3 regions of the Inquilinus sp. CA228 genome follow, and region 2 is predicted to be linked to each of the others. Evidence: riboswitches for the same ligand, from Rfam matches in the RefSeq annotation. Region 2 holds a riboswitch; each other region holds the start of a gene.
What was found. Region 2 has a riboswitch for S-adenosylmethionine ahead of ACTOWL_RS13100 (hypothetical protein). Riboswitches for the same ligand answer to the same signal wherever they lie in the genome.

Region 1 (7,335 bases), on a different contig from region 2:
CGCCGGCCGTCGGCGTCGTCACCGCCGCCAAGCGGCCGGTGGCCGCGGGCGTCACCTTCGTCGGCCGGGTCCAGGCGGTGAACAAGGTCGACCTGGTGGCCCGGGTCGAGGGCTTCCTGCAGCAGCGCAACTACACCGAAGGCCAGGAGGTGAAGGCCGGCGAGCTGCTGTTCGTGCTGGAGAAGGACACCTACCAGGCATCGGTCGACCAGGCCCAGGCCAACCTGGCCAGCGCCCAGGCCACCGCCGACAACGACAAGCTGCAGACCGACCGCGCCCGCGAGCTGATCAAGAACCAGAACGTCGCGCAGTCCACGCTGGACGACCGCATCGCGGCGGAGAAGTCGGCGGTGGCGGCGGTGCAGCAGAACCAGGCGGCACTGGAGCAGGCGCAGATCAATCTCGGCTACACCCAGATCGCCGCGCCCTTCGACGGCCGCGTCGGCATCTCCACCTTCAGCGTCGGCGCGCTGGTGGGGCCGAGCACCGGCACGCTGGCCACCATCGTCAGCCAGGACCCGATCTACGTCATCTTCCCGGTCAGCGACCGCTTCATCCAGGACGTGCAGCAGCAGACCGGCACCGGCAGGGTCGAGCCGCAGGACGTGGTGGTGAAGCTGACGCTGGCCAACGGGTCGGACTACCCGGAGACCGGCAAGATCGACTTCACCGACGTCAAGGTCGACCAGAACACCGACACGCTGATGGTGCGGGCGGTGTTCGCCAACCCGAAGCGGATCCTGACCGACGGGCAATACGCCCGGGTGACGGCGGAGCGGAAGGACCCGGTCGAGGCGCTGGTGATCCCGCAGCGCGCGATCCTGACCGACCAGACCGGCAACTTCGTGCTGGTGGTCGGCGAAGGCAACAAGGCGGCGGCCAAGCACATCACCACCGGCGCCAACCAGGGCGCCGACGTGGTGGTGCAGCAGGGGCTGAACGACGGCGACGTCGTCATCGTCGACGGCGTGCAGAAGGTGCGCCCGGGCCAGGAGGTCAACCCCGCGCCGGCGGCAGCCGAGGCGGCGCCGGCGCCGGCCAAGCCGGCGGGGAACTGACCCGATGCTGTCCTCGATCTTCGTCGATCGCCCGCGCTTCGCGATCGTCATCGCCATCGTCATCACCCTGGCCGGGCTGATCGCGATCCGCAGCATCCCGATCGCCCAGTTCCCCGACATCGTGCCGCCGCAGGTCTCGGTCAGCGGCGCCTATCCGGGGGCGAGCGCGGCCGTGGTCGAGTCCACCGTGGCCCAGCCGATCGAGGCCCAGGTCAACGGCGTCGACAACATGCTGTACATGTCGTCGACCAGCGGCAGCGACGGCTCCTATTCGCTGAACATCAGCTTCGCGGTCGGCACCGACCCGGACATCAACACCGTCAACGTCCAGAACCGCGTCGCTTTGGCCGAGCCGCAGCTGCCGAGCGAGGTGACGGCCCAGGGCCTGACGGTGAAGAAGCAGTCCTCGGCGATCCTGCAGCTGGTCACCCTGTACTCGCCGGACAACAGCCAGGACGGGCTGTTCCTGAACAACTACGCGATCATCAACGTGCTCGACTCGCTGGGCCGCGTGACCGGCGTCGGCCAGGCGTCGCTGTTCGGCACCCAGAATTATGCGATGCGGATCTGGTACAACACCGACTCGCTGACCAATTTCGGCCTGTCCCCGAACGACATCATCACGGCGGTGCAGAGCCAGAACGTCCAGGCCGCGGTCGGCCGCCTGGGCGCCCAGCCGATGCCGGACGACCAGCAGATCCAGGTGACGCTGCAGACGCTGGGCCGGCTGACCGACGTCAAGCAGTTCGAGAACATCATCCTGCGCGCCAACCCGGACGGGTCGGTGGTGCGGCTGAAGGACGTGGCCCGGCTGGAGCTGAACGCCCAGTCCTACGACACCACCGGCCGGCTGAACGGCACCCCGGCCGCGGTGATCGGCATCTTCCAGTCGCCCGGCTCGAACGCCGTGGCCGCCGCCGAAGGCGTGCGGGTGGAGATGGAGAAGCTGAAGGAGCGCTTCCCCGCCGGCGTCGACTACAAGATCACCTACGACACCACCGTCTTCGTCAGCGAGACGATCAGCGAGGTGATCAAGACCCTGCTGGAAGCCTTCGTGCTGGTCGCGATCGTGGTGTTCGTGTTCCTCGGCAATCTGCGGGCGACGCTGATCCCGATCATCGCCGTGCCGGTGTCGCTGGTCGGCACCTTCGCCGTGCTGCTGGTGTTCGGCTTCTCCGCCAACACCATCTCGATGTTCGCCATGATCCTGGCGATCGGCATCGTCGTCGACGACGCCATCGTCGTGGTCGAGAATGTCGAGCGGGTGATGGCCGAGACCGGGCTGCCGGCCAAGGAGGCGACCAAGCTGGCGATGCGCGAGATCACCGCGCCGATTATCGCCATCACCCTGGTGCTGCTGTCGGTGTTCGTGCCGGTCGGCTTCATCCCCGGCATCACCGGCGAGCTGTACTCGCAATTCGCCGTCACCGTGTCGGTGGCGATGCTGATCTCGGCGCTGAACGCGCTGACGCTGAGCCCGGCGCTGTGCGGCGTGTTCCTGAAGCCGCACCAGCCCGGCCACCAGCCCGGACTGTACGGCAGGATCATGGGCCGGGTGTCCGGCGGCATCGACAAGGTGCGCGACGGCTATGCCTGGATCGTCACCCGGCTGGTGCGGCTGGCGGTGCTGTCGATCGTGCTGGTCGCGGCCTTCGGCGGCCTGGCCTGGGTGATCAATTCCGCCACCCCGACCGGCTTCCTGCCGGAAGAGGACCAGGGGCTGTTCTTCGTCGAGATGAAGTTGCCGCCTGCCGCCGCCGTCAGCCGCACCACCCAGGTGACCGAGCAGGTCGAGGCGCTGGTGCGCGACATCCCCGGCGTCGCCGACATCACCGGCGTGGTCGGCCGCAGCTTCATCGACGGCCTGGCCGAGCCGAACGCCGCCTTCCTGGTGGTGGCGCTGAAGCCGTTCGACGAGCGGGTCAAGGAAGGGATCACGGTGTTCAACGTGATCCGCCAGGTGGCGATCCGCACCGCAGGCGTGCGCGACGCGCTGATCATCCCCTTGAACCTGCCGCCGATCATCGGCCTCGGCACCGCCGGCGGCTTCCAGTACCAGCTCGAGGATCTCGAAGGCAAAAGCCCGAACGAGCTGGCGGCGGTGGCGCAGGGGCTGGTGGTGGCCGCCAACCAGACGCCGGGCCTGACCCAGGTGTTCACCTCCTACAACGCCAACACGCCGCAGATCTTCCTGAACCTGGACCGCGAGAAGGCGCAGAATCTCGGCGTCGCCGTCAGCGCCATCTTCAACGCGCTGCAGGCGACGCTGGGCGGCTACTACATCAACGACTTCAACCTGTTCGGCCGCACCTGGCAGGTGATCGCCCAGGGCGAGGCCAACGACCGCCGCACCGTCGACGACATCTACCGGATCTATGTCCGCTCCTCGACCGGCCAGATGGTGCCGATGCGGTCGCTGGTCGAGGCCGAGCAGCAGCTGGGGCCGCTGTTCATCACCCGCTACAACAACTACCGGGCGGTGAACATCCTGGGCAGCGCCGCGCCGGGCTTCAGCTCGGGCGACTCGCTGGCGGCGATGACCCGGGTCTCGGCCGCCACCCTGCCGTCCGGCTACGGCTTCGAATGGACCGGCACCGCGCTGCAGGAGCTGGAGGCGGCCGGCCAGACCGGCTTCATCCTCGGCCTCGCCGTGCTGTTCGCCTATCTGTTCCTGGTGGCGCTGTACGAGAGCTGGTCGATCCCGATCGGCGTGCTGCTGTCGGTCATCGTCGGCATCGTCGGCGGCCTGGCGGCGCTGTGGATCGCCGGACTGTCGAACGACGTCTACGCCCAGATCGGCATCATCGTGCTGATCGCCCTGGCCAGCAAGAACGGCATCCTGATCGTCGAGTTCGCCAAGGCCAAGCGCGAGGGGGGGTCGTCGATCGCCGAGGCCGCGATCGAGGGCGCCCGGCTGCGCTTCCGGCCGGTGATGATGACCAGCTTCGCCTTCATCCTCGGCCTGGTGCCGCTGGTGACGGCGGCGGGCGCGGCCGCGGCCAGCCGGCGCGGCGTCGGCACCTCGGTGTTCGGCGGCATGATCGCCGCCTCGGCGCTCGGCATCTTCCTGATCCCGATGCTCTACGTCACCCTGCAGCATGTCCGCGAATGGGTGCATGAGAAGCTGCTGGGCGGCTCGATCGCGCCGAAGCCGCGGGCCGAGGCGCCGGGCACGCCGGCCGAATGAAACAGGGCGGCTCCGTGAAGAGCCGCCCTTCGCTTTCAGCGTTGAAGCATGATCATTTCGGGCTGAATCACACCGATTGCCTCTCCCGCCTGGCGGGAGAGGCAACAACTCACCGTCCGATCGGGATTCCGATCTGGCCTGGCTTAATGCGCCCAGCGGCCGCGGTCGTGATACCAGGGCCGGCCGCGATAGTAGTTGTCCCAGTAGGGGCCGGCGTCGAATCTGATCACCGGCACGCCGATCACCGGCGCGGCCTCGACGATGACCCGGCGGCGATGCTGGACATCGGCCGCCAAGAAGCGGCCGTCGGTCCAGCCGCGGTCGGGACCGACGCCGATGTCGCACCAGGCCCAGCCGTCGAGGCAGCCGAAGATCTGCACCGGCACGCCCGGCCGCAGCCGCGCCACCGTCGGATAATCGGCGCCCGGGCCGGCGCGCAGCCGGACCGCGGCGGTGGTGTAGCCCGGCGCGGCGTTGGCCGCCGGCGCCGCCAGGGCCGTCATCGCCAGCCCGGCCATGGCGGCGAGGGCAAGCTTCCATCTCATCATGCGAACTCCAGGGATCAGATCCCCCTTCGTCCGTCCCAACGTGGCAGAGCCGGAATCCGGTCGCCCGGATCAGGGGGCGCGGCGCCGTGCCTCACCCCCCGGGGCCGTATCATCAGCCGACGCGCTTCGCCGCGTCGAGGGCGCGGGACAGGTCGCGCTCGAGATCCTCGATCCCCTCGAGCCCGATCGAGATCCGCACCAGCCCCTCGGTGATGCCCATGGCGGCGCGGTCGGCCGCCTCCATCGCCCGGTGGGTGGTGGTGGTCGGGTGGGTGGCGAGCGACTTGGTGTCGCCGAGATTGTTCGAGATGTCGACCAGCCGCAGCGCGTCGAGGAAGGCGAAGGCCGCCGCCTTGCTGCCGAGGTCGAAGGCGACCAGCGTGCCGCCATTCTTCATCTGCCGCTTCGCCAGCGCGTGGTGCGGATGGCTTTCCAGCCAGGGGTAGCGCACCGAGCTGGCGGCCGGATGCGCCTCGACCAGCTGCGCCAGGCGGTGGGCGCTGGCGACCTGCCGCTCGACCCTGAGGCCGAGCGTCTCCAGCCCCTTCACCAGCACCCAGGCGTTGAACGGCGACAGGGCCGGGCCGGTGTGCCGGTAATAGGGCAGGAAGTCGTCGTTCAGGAACTTCCGGTCCGCCAGCACGGCACCGCCCAGCACCCGGCCCTGGCCGTCGATATGCTTGGTGGCGGAATAGATCACCACATCGGCGCCGAGTTCGAGCGGCTTCTGGCCGAGCGGCGTGGCGAAGACATTGTCGATGAACACCTTGGCGCCGGCGGCATGGGCGATCTTCGCCACCGCGGCGACGTCGACCAGGTCCAGCGTCGGGTTGGCCGGCGTCTCCAGGAACACCGCCCGGGTGTTCGGGCGCATCGCCGCCTCCCAGGCCGCGAGGTCGCCGCCGTCGACGAAGGTGGTGATGATGCCGTAGCGCGGCAGGATGACGTTGAGGATGAAGAAGCAGGAGCCGAACAGCGCCCGGCTGGCCACGACATGGTCGCCGCCGCGGAGATGGCAGAACAGGGCGGTGAACACCCCCGACATGCCGCTGGCGGTGACGTGACAGCCCTCCGCCCCTTCCAGCAGGGCCAGGCGCGTCTCCAGCACCTCCAGCGTCGGGTTGCCGTAGCGGGAATAGACGAAGCCCGGCTGGTCGCCGGTGAAGCGCGCCTCGGCCGCCGCCGCGCTGTCATAGACGAAGCCCGAGGTCAGGAAGATCGCCTCGGAGGTCTCGCCATAGGGCGTTCGTCGCGTGCCGCCGCGGATCAGCACCGTCTCGGGGCCGAATTCGTCTTCGCTCGGGGCTTCGTAACGATCCATCTCACCGACTCCTCGATCCGACCGGGAGGCGGTGCGTGCGGGACCTGCGCGCAACCGACCTTTTAGCGGAGTTTAACGTGGCCGCAAGCCGGTCGGCTCAAATCACCACGGGGCCGCTTTGGGAGCAGCGGACCCAAGACTTATCGGCAAAACGGCGATCGGGCAATGCGTTTCGGGGCAAGCAGCCTGCGGCAAGGGCGCCCCAGCCCCGCAGCAGGGGCTGGGGGGCGCCTCGGGCCGCCGGCCTGATCCCCCGATCAGCCGCCGACGGCGTGCAGGGTCCGGCTCTTGCCGCCCCGGATGCGGTCCGCTGCGCCGGCGCCCCAGCCATAGTCCAGCACCAGCTCCTGGCCCGGCTCGATCGGCCGGATCGCCCGGAAGGTCAGGATCTTGGCGGCGACGTCGATCTCGACATCGACATTCGGCGCGTCGCTGGCGTTGAACAGGCTGCCGACGCCGAGGCTGACGGCCCGCGGCCGGCCCTCCTCCGGCCAGCGGTAGACGTAGTCGTCGAGGATCGTGTCCTGGCAGCGCCGCCAGTCCTCCTGGTCCAGCAGCAGCACCGGGTTGCGGCAGACCACCTCGTCCCGGACGAACCGCCGGGTGGCGAACACGCCACGGCCGGCCGCCGCAACGCTGCGGACGTCATACCCCTCGTCTTCCGGCTTCATTCGGCAACTTATCGATGGATCGGACATGGCGACGAGGCTGCCCGCGCCCGCGATCAAAATTCCATCAGCATTGGAGGCAGCCGCGGGCCACCCGCCGGGTCAGCCGCGATCCTCGGCCAGGGCGTAGAGCACGAAGGGCATCTCGATCCCCTCGTAGAGCCGGCGATAGGTGCGGCAGAGGCGGAAGCCGCGGGCCTCGTAGAAGCGGCGGGCGAGCCGGTTGTGGGCGAAGCTCTCCAGCGTCCGGCAGCCGCGCGCCACGGCGTCGGCCAGGAGCGCGGTACCGGCCGACCGGCCCTGCGCCGCCGGGTCGACGAACAGCATGTCGAGATGCGACCCGGTCATCAGCGAGAAGCCGAGCGGCGTGCCCTGATCGTCGACCACGATGCGCAAATCGGGCAGCCGGGCGGCGAAGCGGTTGGCGAAATCCTCCGGCCGTTTGCGGTCCAGGATCGCGGCCGGGAGGATGTGCTCGAAGGCGGCACGGGTGCTGCGCCAGGCGACCTCCGCCACAGCCGATACATCCGCCGGCGCCGGCGGCCGGACCGTC
Region 2 (7,335 bases):
TGCAGGCCGCCCATCTCGGCGATTTCTATCTCGGCCACACGCAACTGCTGCGCGACCGCATCGCCCGGGCGATGCCGGGCTGGGACGAATCGGTGCCCGGCTACGGCTACGTCCTCGGCATGCACGCCTTCGGGCTGGAGGAGACCGGCGACTACCGCGCCGCCGAGGCGACCGGCCGCCGCGCCGTGGCGCTGCAGCCGCGCGACCCCTGGGCGATCCATGCCGTGGCCCATGTTATGGAGATGCAGGGCCGGCTGCCGGAGGGCGTCGACTGGCTGACCGGCCGCACCGGCGACTGGGCGCCGGACAACATGTTCGCCTTCCACAACTGGTGGCACCTGGCGCTGTACCATCTCGACCTCGGCGAGACCGCGACGGTGCTACGGCTGTACGACGAGGCGATCCGGCCGCAGCCGTCGCCGGTGGCACTGGAGACGCTGGACGCCACGGCGCTGCTGTGGCGGCTGCATCTGCGCGGCGTGGATGGCGGCGGCCGCTGGGCCGAGCTGGCCGAGACCTGGGCGCCGATGGCCGAGGACGGCTACTACGCCTTCAACGACATGCACGCGATGATGGCCTTCGTCGCCACCGGCCGCGACGCCGATGCCGACCGGCTGCTGGCCGCCCAGGCCCGGAGCGTGGCTTCGGGCGGCACCAATGCGGCGATGACGGCCGAGGTCGGGCTGCCGGTGTGCCGGGCGCTGCGCGCCTTCGGTGCCGGCGACTATGCCGCGGTGGTCGAGCTGTTGGCCCCGGTGCGGGCGGTGGCGCACCGCTTCGGCGGCAGCCACGCCCAGCGCGACGTGCTGAACCTCACCCTGGTGGAGGCGGCGCTGCGGAGTGGACAGGCGGGCCTCGCCCGGGCGCTGGCGGCGGAGCGCACCGAGGCCAAGCCCGGCAGCCCCTTCAACTGGCGCCTGACCGCCCGGGCCTTGCGGCTGGCCGGGGATGAGGCGGGGGCGGTGGCGGCGGAAGCAAGAGCCGCCCGCTGAGGACGTGATGCGGGCCTCTCTCGCTCCTTTCTAGTCCCCGCGAGAGGAGGGGGGACTCATTTTGCTTTCGACCGGTATCGTCACGAGCCTCCAAGACGACCTGGGGACATTCTGAAAAGGCCTCGCCAGGCGCGAGAGGCAACGCGAACTGCCCTGAGGGTCACTTCTCAGCGAACGGCTTCAGCCGCAGCTTGGTCTGGTGCTGCGGGGCGGGGATGCCGTCGGGGGCGAGGCCGCGGTAGTAGCCCTTCTGCCACTTCGCCTCATTGGCGTCGGTGCCGGACACCGGCAGGTCGGCCAGGAAATCGGCGCGGCCCTGGTGGAAGGCCCAGTAGCGCGCCTCCAGCGCCGGGTCGTCGGACAGCGGCCGGATCTCCGGCTCCACCGCCTCGACCGCGTCCCGCGCCAGCGGGAAGAACAGGCAGAAGGGCTCGCCGGCCGCGAACTCGACCAGGTGGTTCGGCCGGGTGAAGCGCCAGTTCATGGTGAAGCCGTAGGGCGACCAGTCGGTCTCGACCACGCCGGTCAGCGGCGCGATGCCGTCCTTCGGTGCGTTGGTCGGGCCGGAGACCCAGAGATTGCAGCCCGGCTCGGTGCGCAGCAGCAGCGGCACGTGGAAGGTCAGGATGCCGCTGCCGAAATGGCCGACCGCCGGATGCGGAGCGTCACCCTCGGCCTCGACCCGCACCGACTCCGGCGCCGTGCCGCCGTCCCACCAGGCCCGGATCGCGCCCGGGCACAGGATCTCCCAGCCATGGGCGTTGGCGATGTTCAGCGGCAGGCAGCGATAGGCGAAGCCCTCCGGCGTCGCCGACATCCAGTCGCGGGTGGCCGGAGCCGGCCGGATCTCCGGATGGCTCCCGCCGATGGTGTAGGCGATCAGCTTCATGCGGCGATCCTAGCGGCGCCCCGCCGCGCGGACGACCCTGTTGGTGAGGTCCTATTTGTCCGACTAAGATCCTCACCGACTCGAAACCGGGAGGAAACATGCGCCTGCTCGCCGCCGCCGCTCTGCTGCTCGTCCTGCCTGCCGCCGCGACCGCGGCGGACTCCGATGACCGGCTCGACGCCGTGGCCAAGGCCGGGGTGCTGAAGATCTGCACCACCGGCGACTACAAGCCCTTCACCTATCTCCACCCGGCCAAGGGCGAGTTCGAGGGCATCGACATCGACATGGCCCGCGACCTGGCGGCCGCGCTTGGGGTGAAGGCGGAGTTCGTCAGGACCAGCTGGAAGACGCTGATGGCGGATTTCACCGCCGGCGCCTGCGACATCGCCATGGGCGGCATCAGCGTCACCCTGCCGCGGCAGAAGCAGGCCTTCTTCAGCATTCCCTACCTGGTCGACGGCAAGACGCCGATCACCCGCTGCGAGAATGTCGACAAGTTCCAGACGGTGGAGCAGATCGACCAGCCGGGCGTCACCCTGGTGGTCAACCCCGGCGGGACCAATGAGAGCTTCGCCCGCGAGACGATGAAGACGGCGAAGATCGAGGTTTACCCGGACAACACGAAGATCTTCGACGAGATCCTGGCCGGCCGCGCCGACCTGATGATCACCGACGCCACCGAGACCCGGCTGCAGCAGAAGCTGCGCCCCGGCCTGTGCGCGGTGCATCCGGACCAGCCTTTCACCTTCTCCGAGAAGGCCTATCTGCTGCCGCGGGGCGACGAGGTGTTCAAGGCCTTCGTCGACCAGTGGCTGAACCTGCGCCTGCATGATGGCGTCTATGGCAAGATCAGCGCCGCCTGGATCGGGTGAGGCCGAACAGGATGCGGCGGCCGGACCGGGCCGCCGCGCGGTCATGGCTGGACGATTACTGGCGGACGATTACTGGCCGCGCAGCCGGGTCATGGTCTTGATCGGGCCGCGGGGATTGCCGGACATCTCGGCGATCTTGCGGTCCTGGGCTTCGATGAAGGCGCGCACGGGGGCCTCGCCGTCCAGCCCGTCGGCCTCGGCGCGCGGCACCTTGCGATTCGAGCTCAGCGTGCCGTCCTGGTAGACGACGTTGAACAGCACGAAGGTGCTGTCATTGGATTGTTTCTTGCTCCGGGCCATGGCGGCACTCCGGTGACGGTTCGGGTCAGGACGGCTCGGTCGCGTCATCCGGCGGCGGCGCATCGCCATCCTGGGGGGCGTCGCCGTCCTGGGTCGCCTTGCGGCGCGCGCTCTCTTCCTCGCGCTTCTGCAGTTTCTCCTGCTTCTTCTGTTCCTTGGCGCGGTTACGCTCGCTGCGCTGCTGGTTGTAGTTCGGCTTGAACGGCATGACGGCCTCCCTCTGGCGCGACGCTTCCGCATCGCCGGTCTGTCACAAGAAAAGGAGCGCCCGACGGCGCGGGCGCTCCTGTTCCGCTCCGCAATCGAAGGCTCAGACGGCCTTCAGATTCTCCGCCGAGGTCTTGCCGCGCTTCGGGTCGCGCTGCTCTTCGTAGGAGATCTGCTGGCCTTCGTTGAGACCACGCAGGCCGGCGCGCTCGACGGCCGAGATATGGACGAAGACGTCCGGGCCGCCGCTCTCCGGCTGAATGAAACCGAAGCCTTTGGTGCTGTTGAACCACTTCACGGTGCCGATCGGCATCGCTTTTCCTCCAGTTGAGGGGTTGGCGCCACGCGGGACTGCGCGACGCATCAAACGGGAAGGGGAAAGGCGAGGGATCCGCGGCCGCGAGGGCATAGCAGGCCGGCCGTCCGAACCAGAATGACCCCCTAAACATGGGGGACGGCGGGCGAATTGGCAAGTTCGACTGCAGAATCGGCCCGGACACAGCCACTTGCGGCCCCTCGAAGCCGGCTCACGGCAGCGATCCGGACCCGGCCATCGCCAGCAGCGCCTCGTCCTCGTCCGGCACGCCCTCGGCCAGGCGGGCGGCGGCGACGAAGGGCAGCCAGGCGAGAATCCGGTCCCGGCTTTCGCCCGCAGCCGCAGCGTAGGTCTCAACATAGGCCATGGCCAGGTCTGGCGCCACCGGACGGATCAGCACATAGGAGCGGCAGACATCGGCCGCCGGGTCGCCGGTGCAGGCATCCAGCCAGTCGACCACCACCTCCCGGCCCGGGGCTCCCAGGATGTTCCAGGGGTGGAAGTCGCCGTGGCAGAGGCGGTCGCCCTCCGGCAGCGCGTCCAGTCCGTGCAGCAGCCGGCGCCGCATCGCCTCGTCCGGCATCCCGGCGATATTCGCCGCCAGCCTCGCCTTCAGGCTGCCGAGATGCGTCCCCGGTCGGCTGTGGATGGCGATCTGCAGCCGGGCCATCCGCTCCAGGCCGGCCGGCCCCTCGGCGGACCGGCGCTGGATGGCGTCGGCGAGCGATGGCCCCTCGGCCCGGCTCATGGCGATCCCCCAGCGACCATCGATCTGGCCGACGGCGTGGACCGACGGCACGGGCAGGCCGAGCGATTCGACCAGCGCCAGGACCGAGGCCTCGCGGAACGCCGCCCGCTTCGGCGCGGCCGCGGTCGCCCGGTACAGCTTGACCACCCGGTCGCCGGCGTCGAAGACCTCGGCCTCCTTGCCCGATCCGATCAGCGGTCCGAGAAGTGGCAGCTCCATGGCTACATCCGGCGCAGGGCGACGGCGTCGACCGAATGATCGGCGGATTTGTGCAGCACCAGCCGGGCGCGCTGCCGGGTCGGCAGGATGTTCTCGCGCAGGTTCACCCCGTTGATCTGGTCCCAGATCTCGTGGGCGGCGCGGCGGGCCTCGGCCTCCGGCAGGTCGCGCTGGTGATGGAAATAGGAGGAGGGGTCCCGGAACGCGGTGCGCTGCAGCAGCAGGCGGCGCTCGACGAACCAGCGGGCGATGTCCTCCTCCTCGGCGTCGACATAGACCGAGAAGTCGAAGAAGTCGGAGGTGACGACCGAGGCCCCGGCCGGGGCCTGCAGCACGTTCAGCCCTTCGAAGACCAGGATGTCCGGCCGGCGGACCACCTGCTTCGCGCCGGGCAGGATGTCGTAGGCGAGATGGGAGTAGACCGGCGCCTCGACCTCCGGCCGGCCGGATTTCACCGCGGCCAGGAAGCCGATCATGCGGCGCAGGTCGTAGCTTTCCGGAAAGCCCTTGCGGCGCATCAGCCCGCGCTCCTCCAGCACGGTCTTCGGCCAGAGGAAGCCGTCGGTGGTCACCAGCTCGACCCGCGGATGGTCGGGCCAGCGCGACAGCAGCAGGCGTAGCAGCCGGGCGAAGGTGCTCTTGCCGACGGCGACGCTGCCGGCGATGCCGATGATGTAGGGCGGCGGCGGGCCGGGCCGGCCGAGGAAGGCGTCCTGCACCCCGTCCAGCCGGCGGGCCGCGGCGACGTGCAGGTTCAGCAGGCGCGACAGCGGCAGCAGGATGTCGGCGACATCGGCCGGCGACACCGGCTCGTTCAGCCCGCGCAGCTCGGCCAGCTCGGCCTCGGACAGGACCATCGGCGTCGTCGCCCGCAGCGCCGCCCATTCGGCCCGGGTGAAGCGGTCATAGGCGTGCGGCCGCGCCGCGAACAGGTCGGGTATTGGCCGGGCGGGGGAGGGGTCGGGCATCGCGGGCTCGCCGTTGACTGGCTGGCAGCGTCCGACGATCGGGGCCGTCGAGGCAAGTCTGCTATCCCTCTTGCGCCGCGCCGCGGCCCGCGCTACACACGGCTTCGCATCCAGAGTTGGGCTGACGCCCACGCCAACCTGCCTCCCGGGCAAGGTGGTGGCCTCTCGCAAGAGGGGCGATGCGGCCGGACCGGCAACCAAACGGGTCGAAAGCCGCGCGTCAGCCCTCCTCGCAACCGCGATGGAGGGTTTTTCATGTCTGCATTCCGTTCCGCCGAGATTCCGCTCGCCAGCCCCGGCGACACCGTCGAGCGGCTCGATGACCGCCCCTGTCCGGGGCGGCGCGACCCGCATCGGCGTGAGATCCTGTACGCCGTGGTGCATCGCGGCGCCGGGCTGTGGACCCATCTCTACCGCGTCGTCCTCGCCGCCGCGTCCCGGCCGGAGATCCATCTCGACCGGGTGCTGGAGGGCGATCGCCTGGCCGAGCTGCGCCGGGCCTATGCGGCGGTGGACGAGCTGGCGGCGTGACCCGTCAGGACGGGCCGCCCTACGTCGCCCGCACGTAGCGGCCAGGGGCATCCTCGATCGGGGCCAGCCCGCCGTCTCCGGGGCGGCGAGCCGGGATCTGGCCGCCGGCGTGGCGGGCGATCCATTTCTGCCATTCCGGCCACCAGGAGCCCTCGATCTGCTCGGCGGCCTGGAGCCAAGCCTCCGGGGTCTTCGGCGTCCGGGTGTTGACCCAGTGGCAGTACTTCTTCGCCGCCGGCGGGTTGACCACGCCGGCGATGTGGCCGGAGGCGCTGAGGCAGAAGCGCACCGGGCCGCCGAACAGCTGGGTCCCGGCATAGGTCGAGGCCCAGGGCGCGATGTGGTCGTCGCGGGTCGACAGCATGAAGGTCGGGGTCTTGATCGTGGTCAGGTCGATCGGCACCCCGGCCAGGGCGATGCCGCCGGGCTGCGCCAGCCGGTTCTCCTGGTACATGTTGCGGAGGTAGAAGCTGTGCATCGCGGCCGGCATCCGGGTCGCGTCGCTGTTCCAGTACAACAGGTCGAAGGGGAAGGGGTCCTTGCCCAGCAGGTAGTTGTTGACGACGAAGGACCAGATCAGGTCGTTGGCGCGCAGCAGGTTGAAGGTCGTCGCCATCGCCGAGCCGTCGAGATAGCCCTTGCCGGCCATCTTCGTCTCGATCGTCCGCAGCTGCTCCTCGTCGACGAAGATGCCGAGCTCACCCGGGTCGGTGAAGTCGGTCAGCGTGGTCAGGTAGGTGGCGCTCTTGACCCGGTCCGCCTCGCCCTTGGCCGTCATCCAGGCCAGGGTGCAGGCCAGCAGCGTGCCCCCCAGGCAGTAGCCGATGACGTTGACCTCGCGCTCGCCGGTCGCCTGCTCGATCGCGCCGAGCGCCGCCAGCGACCCTTCCAGCATGTAGTCGCCGAAGCTCTTGTCCGCCAGGTGCCCGTCCGGGTTGACCCAGGAGACGACGAAGACGGTGTGGCCCTGCTCGACCGCCCAGCGGATCAGGCTGTTCTGCGGCTTCAGGTCGAGGATGTAGAACTTGTTGATCCAGGGCGGGATGATCAGCAGCGGCCGCCGCGCCACCGTCTCGGTCGCCGGGTCGTACTGGATCAGCTGCATCAGCTCGGTCTCGAACACCACCTTGCCGGGGGTGACGGCGATGTTGCGGCCGATCTCGAAGGCGGTGCGGTCGGTCATGGTGATGGCGAGCTGGCCCTGGCCGCGCTCCAGGTCGGCCAGCATGTTCTCCAGGCCCTTGACCAGGTTCTCGCCGCGCGATTCCACCGTGCTGCGCAGCACCTCCGGGT
Region 3 (6,892 bases), on a different contig from region 2:
CCTAGAACGGACGTGATGGCTGCCACCACCCCCGCTTCTGCGACACCTTCGCTCGGTTCGGTCCTCCTGGCCGTGGCGCCGCTGCTGTTCAGCGCCGCGATCATGATCATGGGCAACGGGCTGTTCGGCACGCTGATCGCGGTGCGGATGGATCTCGACGGCTTCGATGTCGGCACCATCGGGCTGGTGCTGGCCTTCTATTCCGGCGGTTTCGCCCTCGGCACGCTGATCTGCCCGCGGATCGTGCTGCTGGTCGGCCATATCCGCACCTTCGCCGCCTTCGCCGCCATCGCCTCCGCCGCGGCGCTGTTCCACGCCCTCTGGGTCGACCCGATCGTCTGGGCGGCGCTGCGCCTGGTCACCGGCATCAGCATGGCGGTGCTGTTCACCATCATCGAAAGCTGGCTGAACGCCCGCGCCGTGAACGCCGTGCGCGGCCGGGTGATGTCCTCCTACATGGCGGTGAACTACACCGCCTTCGGCCTGTCGCAGCCCTGGCTGACGGTGATGGATCCGGCCGGCTTCGCCCTGTTCTCGGTGGTGGCGATGCTGGTGTCGCTGTCGCTGGTGCCGCTGTCGCTGACCCCGGTCGAGACGCCGCCGGTGATCAAGGTCAAGCGCTTCGGCCTGCGCACCCTGATCGCGATCTCGCCGCTCGGCGTCGCCGGCTGCTTCTCGGTCGGGCTGATCAGCGCCGCCTTCTCCGGCATGGGACCGGTCTATGCCCGCACCATCGACCCGGCGCCGAACTGGATCGCCAGCTTCATGATGACGGCGATCTTCGCCGGCTTCCTGCTGCAATACCCGGTCGGCCGGCTGTCCGACCGCTTCGACCGGCGCCAGGTGTTCCTCGGCATCGCCATCGCGCTGGCCCTGATCAGCGCCGCGCTGGCACTGTTCGGCGGCACCTCGATAACGCTGCTGCTGGTGCTGCTCGCGGCCTTCGGCGGGCTGTCCTACACCATCTATCCGCTGAGCCTCAGCCACGCCAACGACTTCATGACGCCGGAGCAGCTGGTGCCGGCCGCCGCCGGCCTGCTGCTGTGCTACGGCAGCGGCGCGGTGTTCGGGCCGATCGTGGCGTCGCAGGTGATGCAGCTGCTGGGCCCGGACGGACTGTTCGTCTGGACCGGCTCGGTCGCGGCGCTGCTGGCACTGTTCACCGTCTACCGCATGACCCGGCGCGCGGCGAAGCCGAACGAGGAGCAGGGCAGCTTCGTCTCGGTGGCGCCGACCACCACGCCGGTGGCCGCCGAACTCGATCCGCGCGGGCCGGACGAGACGCCGCCGACCATGCGCGACGCCGCCTGAAGGGAACCGCCATGCCGCTCACCCGCCGCCGCCTGCTGACCTCGGTGCTTCCCGCCGCCGGGATGGCCGCGGCGGGGCTCGGCGGGGTGCGGCCGGCGTGGGCGCAGACGCAGGACCCGCTGTTCTTCCGCATCGGCACCGGCACCACCGGCGGCACCTATTTCCCGATCGGCGGCATCATCGCCGGCGCCATCTCCGGCCCGCCGGGCCTGCCGCCCTGCGGCAGCGCCGGCGGCAGCTGCGGCGTCGCCGGCCTGATCGCGGTGGCCCAGGCCAGCGCCGGCTCGATCGACAACATCCGGCGGATCCGCGACGGCGAGTTCGATTCCGGCCTGTCCCAGGCCGACGTCGCCTTCGCCGCCTATGCCGGCGAGGGGCCCTTCGCCGGCCAGCCGCCGGTGACCAGCCTGCGCGCCATCGCCCATCTGTTCTCCGAATTCGTCCATGTCGTGGTGCCGGCGGATAGCCCGATCCAGTCGGTGGCCGACCTCAAGGGCAAGCGCGTCTCGGTCGGCGCCGAAGGCTCCGGCACGATCTACGACATCCGTCTGATCCTGGCCGCCTACGGCCTCAAGCAGACGGATGTGACCGAGGTCTATGAACGGCCGGAGCCCTCGGCCGACCTGCTGGCCGAAGGCGGCCTCGACGCCATGGTGATGACCGGCGGGCCGCCGCTCGGGGTGATCGCCGACCTGGCGCGGCGGCGGCCGATCCGGCTGCTGCCGATCACGGGGCCCGAGACCGAGGCGCTGATCGCCAAGGTGCCGTTCTTCGCCCTGGAGCCGATCCCCGCCGGCCTCTATGACGGCGTCGCCGCGGAGGTCCCGGCCCTGTCGGTCGGGGCGATCTGGCTGGTGGCGGAGCGGATCGAGGAGGCCACGGTCTACGAGATCACCCGCGCCCTGTGGCAGAAATCGACCCTGGACCTGCTGGCGGCCGGCCATGCGCGCGGCAAGGAGGTCGCGCTCGAAGGCGCCACGCGCGGCCTCGGCGTGCCGCTGCATCCCGGCGCCGCCCGCTACTATGCCGAGCATGCGATGCTCAGCCTGCCGACCCGGGCGACGCCCTGAGCCGAAGCCCGGCGGGCCGGACGATATCCCGCATTCATCCAGTTGAAATATCGCGGCGGACCCCGTAGAACTGGCGGCACATCAGGAGTTGGGCATTGCCCGACGCCAACCTGCTTCCCGAGCAAGGTGGCGCCCCCGCGAGGGGGGATGTGGTCGAACCGACAACCAAACGGGTCCATCCACAATCGGTCCTGCCCACGACACGCGGAACAGAACCGAAGCGAAATGCCGATCAAGATTCCGAACGACCTGCCCGCCCGGTCCGTCCTCGAAGCGGAAGGGGTCATGGTGATGCTCGAGGCGCAGGCGGTGCGGCAGGACATCCGGCCGATGCGGATCGGCCTGCTGAACCTGATGCCGAACAAGGTCAAGACCGAGACCCAGTTCGCCCGGCTGCTCGGCGCCTCGCCGCTGCAGGTCGAGCTGACGCTGGTCAAGATGACCAACCACGTCCCGCGCAACACGCCCAGCGACCACATCCTGTCCTTCTACCGCGACTGGGAGGACATCCGGACCGAGAAGTTCGACGGCTTCATCGTCACCGGCGCGCCGGTCGAGACGATGGCGTTCGAGCAGGTGACCTACTGGGACGAGCTGCGCCGCGTCTTCGACTGGACGCAGACCAACGTCCATGGCTGCTTCAACATCTGCTGGGGCGCCCAGGCGGCCGTGCATCATTTCCACGGCGTCCCCAAATACGCGTTGCCCCAGAAGAAGTTCGGCGTGTACCGCCACCGCATCATCGAGGCGGCCTCGCCCTATCTGCGCGGCTTCTCGGACGATTTCACCATCCCGGTGTCGCGCTGGACCGAGAACCGGCGCGAGGACATCCCGGCCGGCAGCGGCATGAAGGTGCTGATGGAGTCGGACGAGGCCGGGTTGTGCCTGCTGGAAGATGCCAGCCGCCGGTCGCTGCACATGTTCAACCATGTCGAGTACGACACCGACACGCTCGGCGACGAGTATTTCCGCGACGTCGCCGCCGGCAAGGCGATCGCCCTGCCGCACGACTACTTCCCGGGGAACGACCCCGATCGCCGGCCCCAGAACCGGTGGCGCAGCCACGCCCATCTGCTGTTCGGCAACTGGATCAACCAGATCTACCAGACCACGCCGTACGAGGTCGGCGACATCGGCCGGGATTAGAACGTCAGCACCCAGGGCTCGGCCAACCCCGCCTCGACCCAGCGCCGCATCGCCGGCAGGCCCAGGACCGCGTCGGCATAGGCCCGGCAGGCGGGGTCGAGCGGCACCCGGTAGCGGTCGAGGCGGATGACGACCGGGGCATACATGCAGTCGGCCGCGCCGAAGGCGCCGAACAGGAACGGGCCTTCGGCGCCGGCCGCCTCGCGGCACTGCCGCCAGATCGCAGTGACGCGGGCGATGTCGGCCTCGGCCGCAGCGCTGCGGGCCTGGCCGGGAGTCGGCGGTGCCAGGTCCATCGGCAGCTCGTTGCGCAGGGCGGTGAAGCCGCTGTGGATCTCCGCCGCGATCGACCGCGCCAGCGCCCGGCGCGCCGCGTCGCGCGGCCACAGGGCGAGGTCCGGAAAGCGCTCGGCCAGATATTCGAGGATCGCCAGGCTGTCCCAGACCGTCGTGCCGCCGTCGATCAGGGTCGGCACCTTGCCGCTCGGCGAATGGCGCAGGATCGCTTCCTTCGACCCGTCGCGATAGAGCGGGATCAGGATTTCCTCGAACGGGAGGCCGTGATGCGCCAGGGCCAGCCAGGGCCGCAGCGACCAGGAGGAGTAGCGCTTGTTGCCGATGACGAGGCGCATGGCGGTTCGGTCCGGCTGAGGGGTTGGCAAGGCAAACGGGCTGGAGCATGGTGTGCCGCCCCGAGTTCCCGAACGCAAGAAGGCCTGCGCCGTGCTGCCGAATCTGGTCGATGCCGCCGAGGGAGAGACCGTCTCTCTGATCCCGCTCAGCAAGGCTGCGCTGGACAGCTGGCGATCCGCCGCCACGCCGGCCCGGCGGGCCTGGGCCGAGGCCAACGGCTTCGCCGCGGAGTCGGGCCGCACCCTGGCGCTGCCGGGCGAAGGCGGCCGGGTCGACGCGATCCTGGTCGGGATCGACTCCGCCTCCGACCCCTGGGCCTTCGCCGGGCTGCCGACCGGACTGCCCGCGGGCAGCTACGCGCTGGATGATTCGGTCGAGCCGGCGACCGCCACGGCTGCCGCCTTCGGCTGGGCGCTCGGCGGCTACCATTACGGCCGCTACAAGGGGCCGGACCGGGTCTCGGCGAAGCTGGTCTGGCCGCAGGCCGCCGACCGCGCCGCGGTCGAGCGCGCGGCCAGCGCCACCACGCTGGTGCGCGACCTGGTCAACACCCCGGCCAACGACCTCGGCCCGGCCGAGCTGGCCGCGGCGGCCGAGGCGCTGGCCAAGGAGTTCGGCGCCCGCTTCAGCGTCATCACCGGCGACGAGCTGCTGACCCGCAACTATCCGATGATCCACGCCGTCGGCCGCGCTTCCAGCCGGGCGCCACGGCTGATCGACATCGAATGGGGCGACCCGTCGGCGCCGAAGGTGACCCTGGTCGGCAAGGGCGTCGTCTTCGATTCGGGCGGCCTCGACCTCAAGGATGCCGGCGGCATGCTGCTGATGAAGAAGGACATGGGCGGCGCCGCCCATGCTCTCGGCGTCGCCCGCATGGTGATGATGGCGCAGTTGCCGGTGCGGCTGCGCGTGCTGGTGCCGGCGGTCGAGAACGCGGTGTCCGGCGACGCCTTCCGGCCGATGGACGTCTACCGCAGCCGCAAGGGGCTGACGGTCGAGATCGGCAACACCGACGCCGAGGGGCGGCTGGTGCTGTGCGATGCGCTGGAGGAGGCGTCGTCGGAGAAGCCCGAGATCATCGTCGACTTCGCCACCCTGACCGGCGCCGCCCGGGTCGCGCTGGGCACCGACGTGCCGGCGATGTTCTCGAACGACGACGCCACCGCCGATGCGCTGGCCGCGGCGTCGCGCCGGGCGGAGGACCCGCTGTGGCGCCTGCCGCTGTGGCAGCCCTACAACCGGCTGCTGAAATCCGGCATCGCCGACATCAACAACGCACCCGACACGCGCTTCGGCGGGGCCATCACCGCGGCCCTGTTCCTCGAGCGTTTCGTGGCCCCGGGCGTGCCCTGGGTGCATATCGACCTCTATGCCTGGAACGGCGCCGACCGTCCGGGCCGGCCGAAGGGCGGCGAGGCGATGACGATGCGGGCCGTCTACGCCCTGCTGGAGGAGCGGTTTGGAGGCCGGCGCTGATTCGATCGACCGTATCGCCGTCGCCGAGGACGAGTGCGGCATGACCGTCGCCCTGACCTCGCTTCAGGCGCTGGAGCTGTGGCGCCATGCCCTGACCGCTGCGGTCCGGCGCGAGGCGCCGGACCTGTCGTCGCGGCAGATCGCGCTCCTGCTCACCATCTACCTGACCCCGGCGCCGCACACCGTGCGCGGCCTGTCCTCGACCCTGCACATCTCCAAGCCGGCGGTGACCCGCGCGCTCGACCGGCTCGGCGAGCTCGGCCTGACCCGCCGCACGGTCGACGCGGCCGATCGGCGCAACGTGCTGATCGAGCGGACCGAGGCCGGCCAGGCCTATCTCGACGGCTTTGCCGACCTCGTGCGCCAGGCGGCCAGCATGATCGGGGCCGCGGCGTGACCGACCCGGACCGCAACCTGGTGCCCTGGCGGCCGGACCTCGCGGCCGAAAGCCTGCGCGGCGTCCATGCGGCGGAGCGTTACGCCGCCGGCACGCTGCACCAGGCCATCCGCGGCATCGTGCCGATGCGCTCGGCACCCGACGCGTCGCGCGGCCAGGCGACCGAGATGCTGCATGGCGAGACCATCACGGTCTATGAGGTCAGGGACGGCTGGGCCTGGGGCCAGCTCACGGCGGACGGCTATGTCGGCTATGTCGAGGCGGCGGGCCTGTCCGACCGGATCGCCGTGCCGACCCACCGGGTGCGGGCGTTCCGCGCCTTCCTCTATCCGGCGCCGGACTTCAAGCGCCCGCCGATCCGCGCGCTGAGCTTCCGCAGCCCGGTCGAGGTGGTCGAGGTCGAGAAGGGCTACGCCCGGATCCGCGAGGCGGGAGAGCCCGGCGGCTGGCTGCCGGAGGTGGCGCTGGGGCCGCTCGACGCGGTCGAGCCCGATGCGGTGGCGACGGCGCAGCGCTTTCTCGGCGTGCCCTATCTCTGGGGCGGCCGCTCCAGCCTCGGCATCGACTGCTCCGGCCTGGCCCAGCTCGCCTGTGCCGCCGCCGGCCATGCCATCGAGCGCGACACCTACCGCCAGGCGCAGACCGCCGCGACGCTGGTGGGGACCGATAACAGCGTCGGCTTGCGGCGTGGCGACCTGGTCTATTTCCCCGGCCATGTCGGGCTGATGGTCGACGGCGAGACCCTGATCCACGCCAATGTCCGGGCCGCCTCTGTCTCGCTCGACCCGCTGCATGAGGTCGCGGCCCGCGCCGCGGCGGACGAGGGCAAGGGCATCGTCGCGGTGCGGCGGTTCGGGCG

Region 1: another riboswitch for S-adenosylmethionine. It lies ahead of metZ (O-succinylhomoserine sulfhydrylase); the one in region 2 lies ahead of ACTOWL_RS13100 (hypothetical protein).
Region 3: another riboswitch for S-adenosylmethionine. It lies ahead of metA (homoserine O-acetyltransferase MetA); the one in region 2 lies ahead of ACTOWL_RS13100 (hypothetical protein).

The regions. Positions count from the first base shown of each region.
Region 1 covers NZ_JBQJIK010000020.1:19,881-27,215, reverse strand. The annotation lists gene ACTOWL_RS11945 (efflux RND transporter periplasmic adaptor subunit) at 1-1,058, shown strand, start outside; gene ACTOWL_RS11940 (efflux RND transporter permease subunit) at 1,063-4,245, shown strand; gene ACTOWL_RS11935 (SH3 domain-containing protein) at 4,389-4,790, opposite strand; gene metZ (O-succinylhomoserine sulfhydrylase) at 4,906-6,114, opposite strand; SAM riboswitch at 6,157-6,233, opposite strand; gene ACTOWL_RS11925 (SET domain-containing protein-lysine N-methyltransferase) at 6,372-6,785, opposite strand; gene ACTOWL_RS11920 (GNAT family N-acetyltransferase) at 6,885-7,335, opposite strand, start outside.
Region 2 covers NZ_JBQJIK010000022.1:45,856-53,190, forward strand. The annotation lists gene ACTOWL_RS13060 (tetratricopeptide repeat protein) at 1-992, shown strand, start outside; gene ACTOWL_RS13065 (DUF6065 family protein) at 1,153-1,881, opposite strand; gene ACTOWL_RS13070 (transporter substrate-binding domain-containing protein) at 1,980-2,753, shown strand; gene ACTOWL_RS13075 (hypothetical protein) at 2,823-3,053, opposite strand; gene ACTOWL_RS13080 (hypothetical protein) at 3,079-3,261, opposite strand; gene ACTOWL_RS13085 (cold-shock protein) at 3,364-3,573, opposite strand; gene ACTOWL_RS13090 (phosphotransferase family protein) at 3,788-4,543, opposite strand; gene coaA (type I pantothenate kinase) at 4,546-5,511, opposite strand; SAM-I-IV-variant riboswitch at 5,613-5,722, shown strand; gene ACTOWL_RS13100 (hypothetical protein) at 5,767-6,042, shown strand; gene phaC (class I poly(R)-hydroxyalkanoic acid synthase) at 6,062-7,335, opposite strand, start outside.
Region 3 covers NZ_JBQJIK010000024.1:960-7,851, forward strand. The annotation lists gene ACTOWL_RS13775 (MFS transporter) at 16-1,311, shown strand; gene ACTOWL_RS13780 (TAXI family TRAP transporter solute-binding subunit) at 1,323-2,381, shown strand; SAM-I-IV-variant riboswitch at 2,455-2,560, shown strand; gene metA (homoserine O-acetyltransferase MetA) at 2,607-3,527, shown strand; gene ACTOWL_RS13790 (glutathione S-transferase family protein) at 3,524-4,159, opposite strand; gene ACTOWL_RS13795 (leucyl aminopeptidase family protein) at 4,251-5,636, shown strand; gene ACTOWL_RS13800 (MarR family winged helix-turn-helix transcriptional regulator) at 5,620-6,033, shown strand; gene ACTOWL_RS13805 (C40 family peptidase) at 6,030-6,892, shown strand, end outside.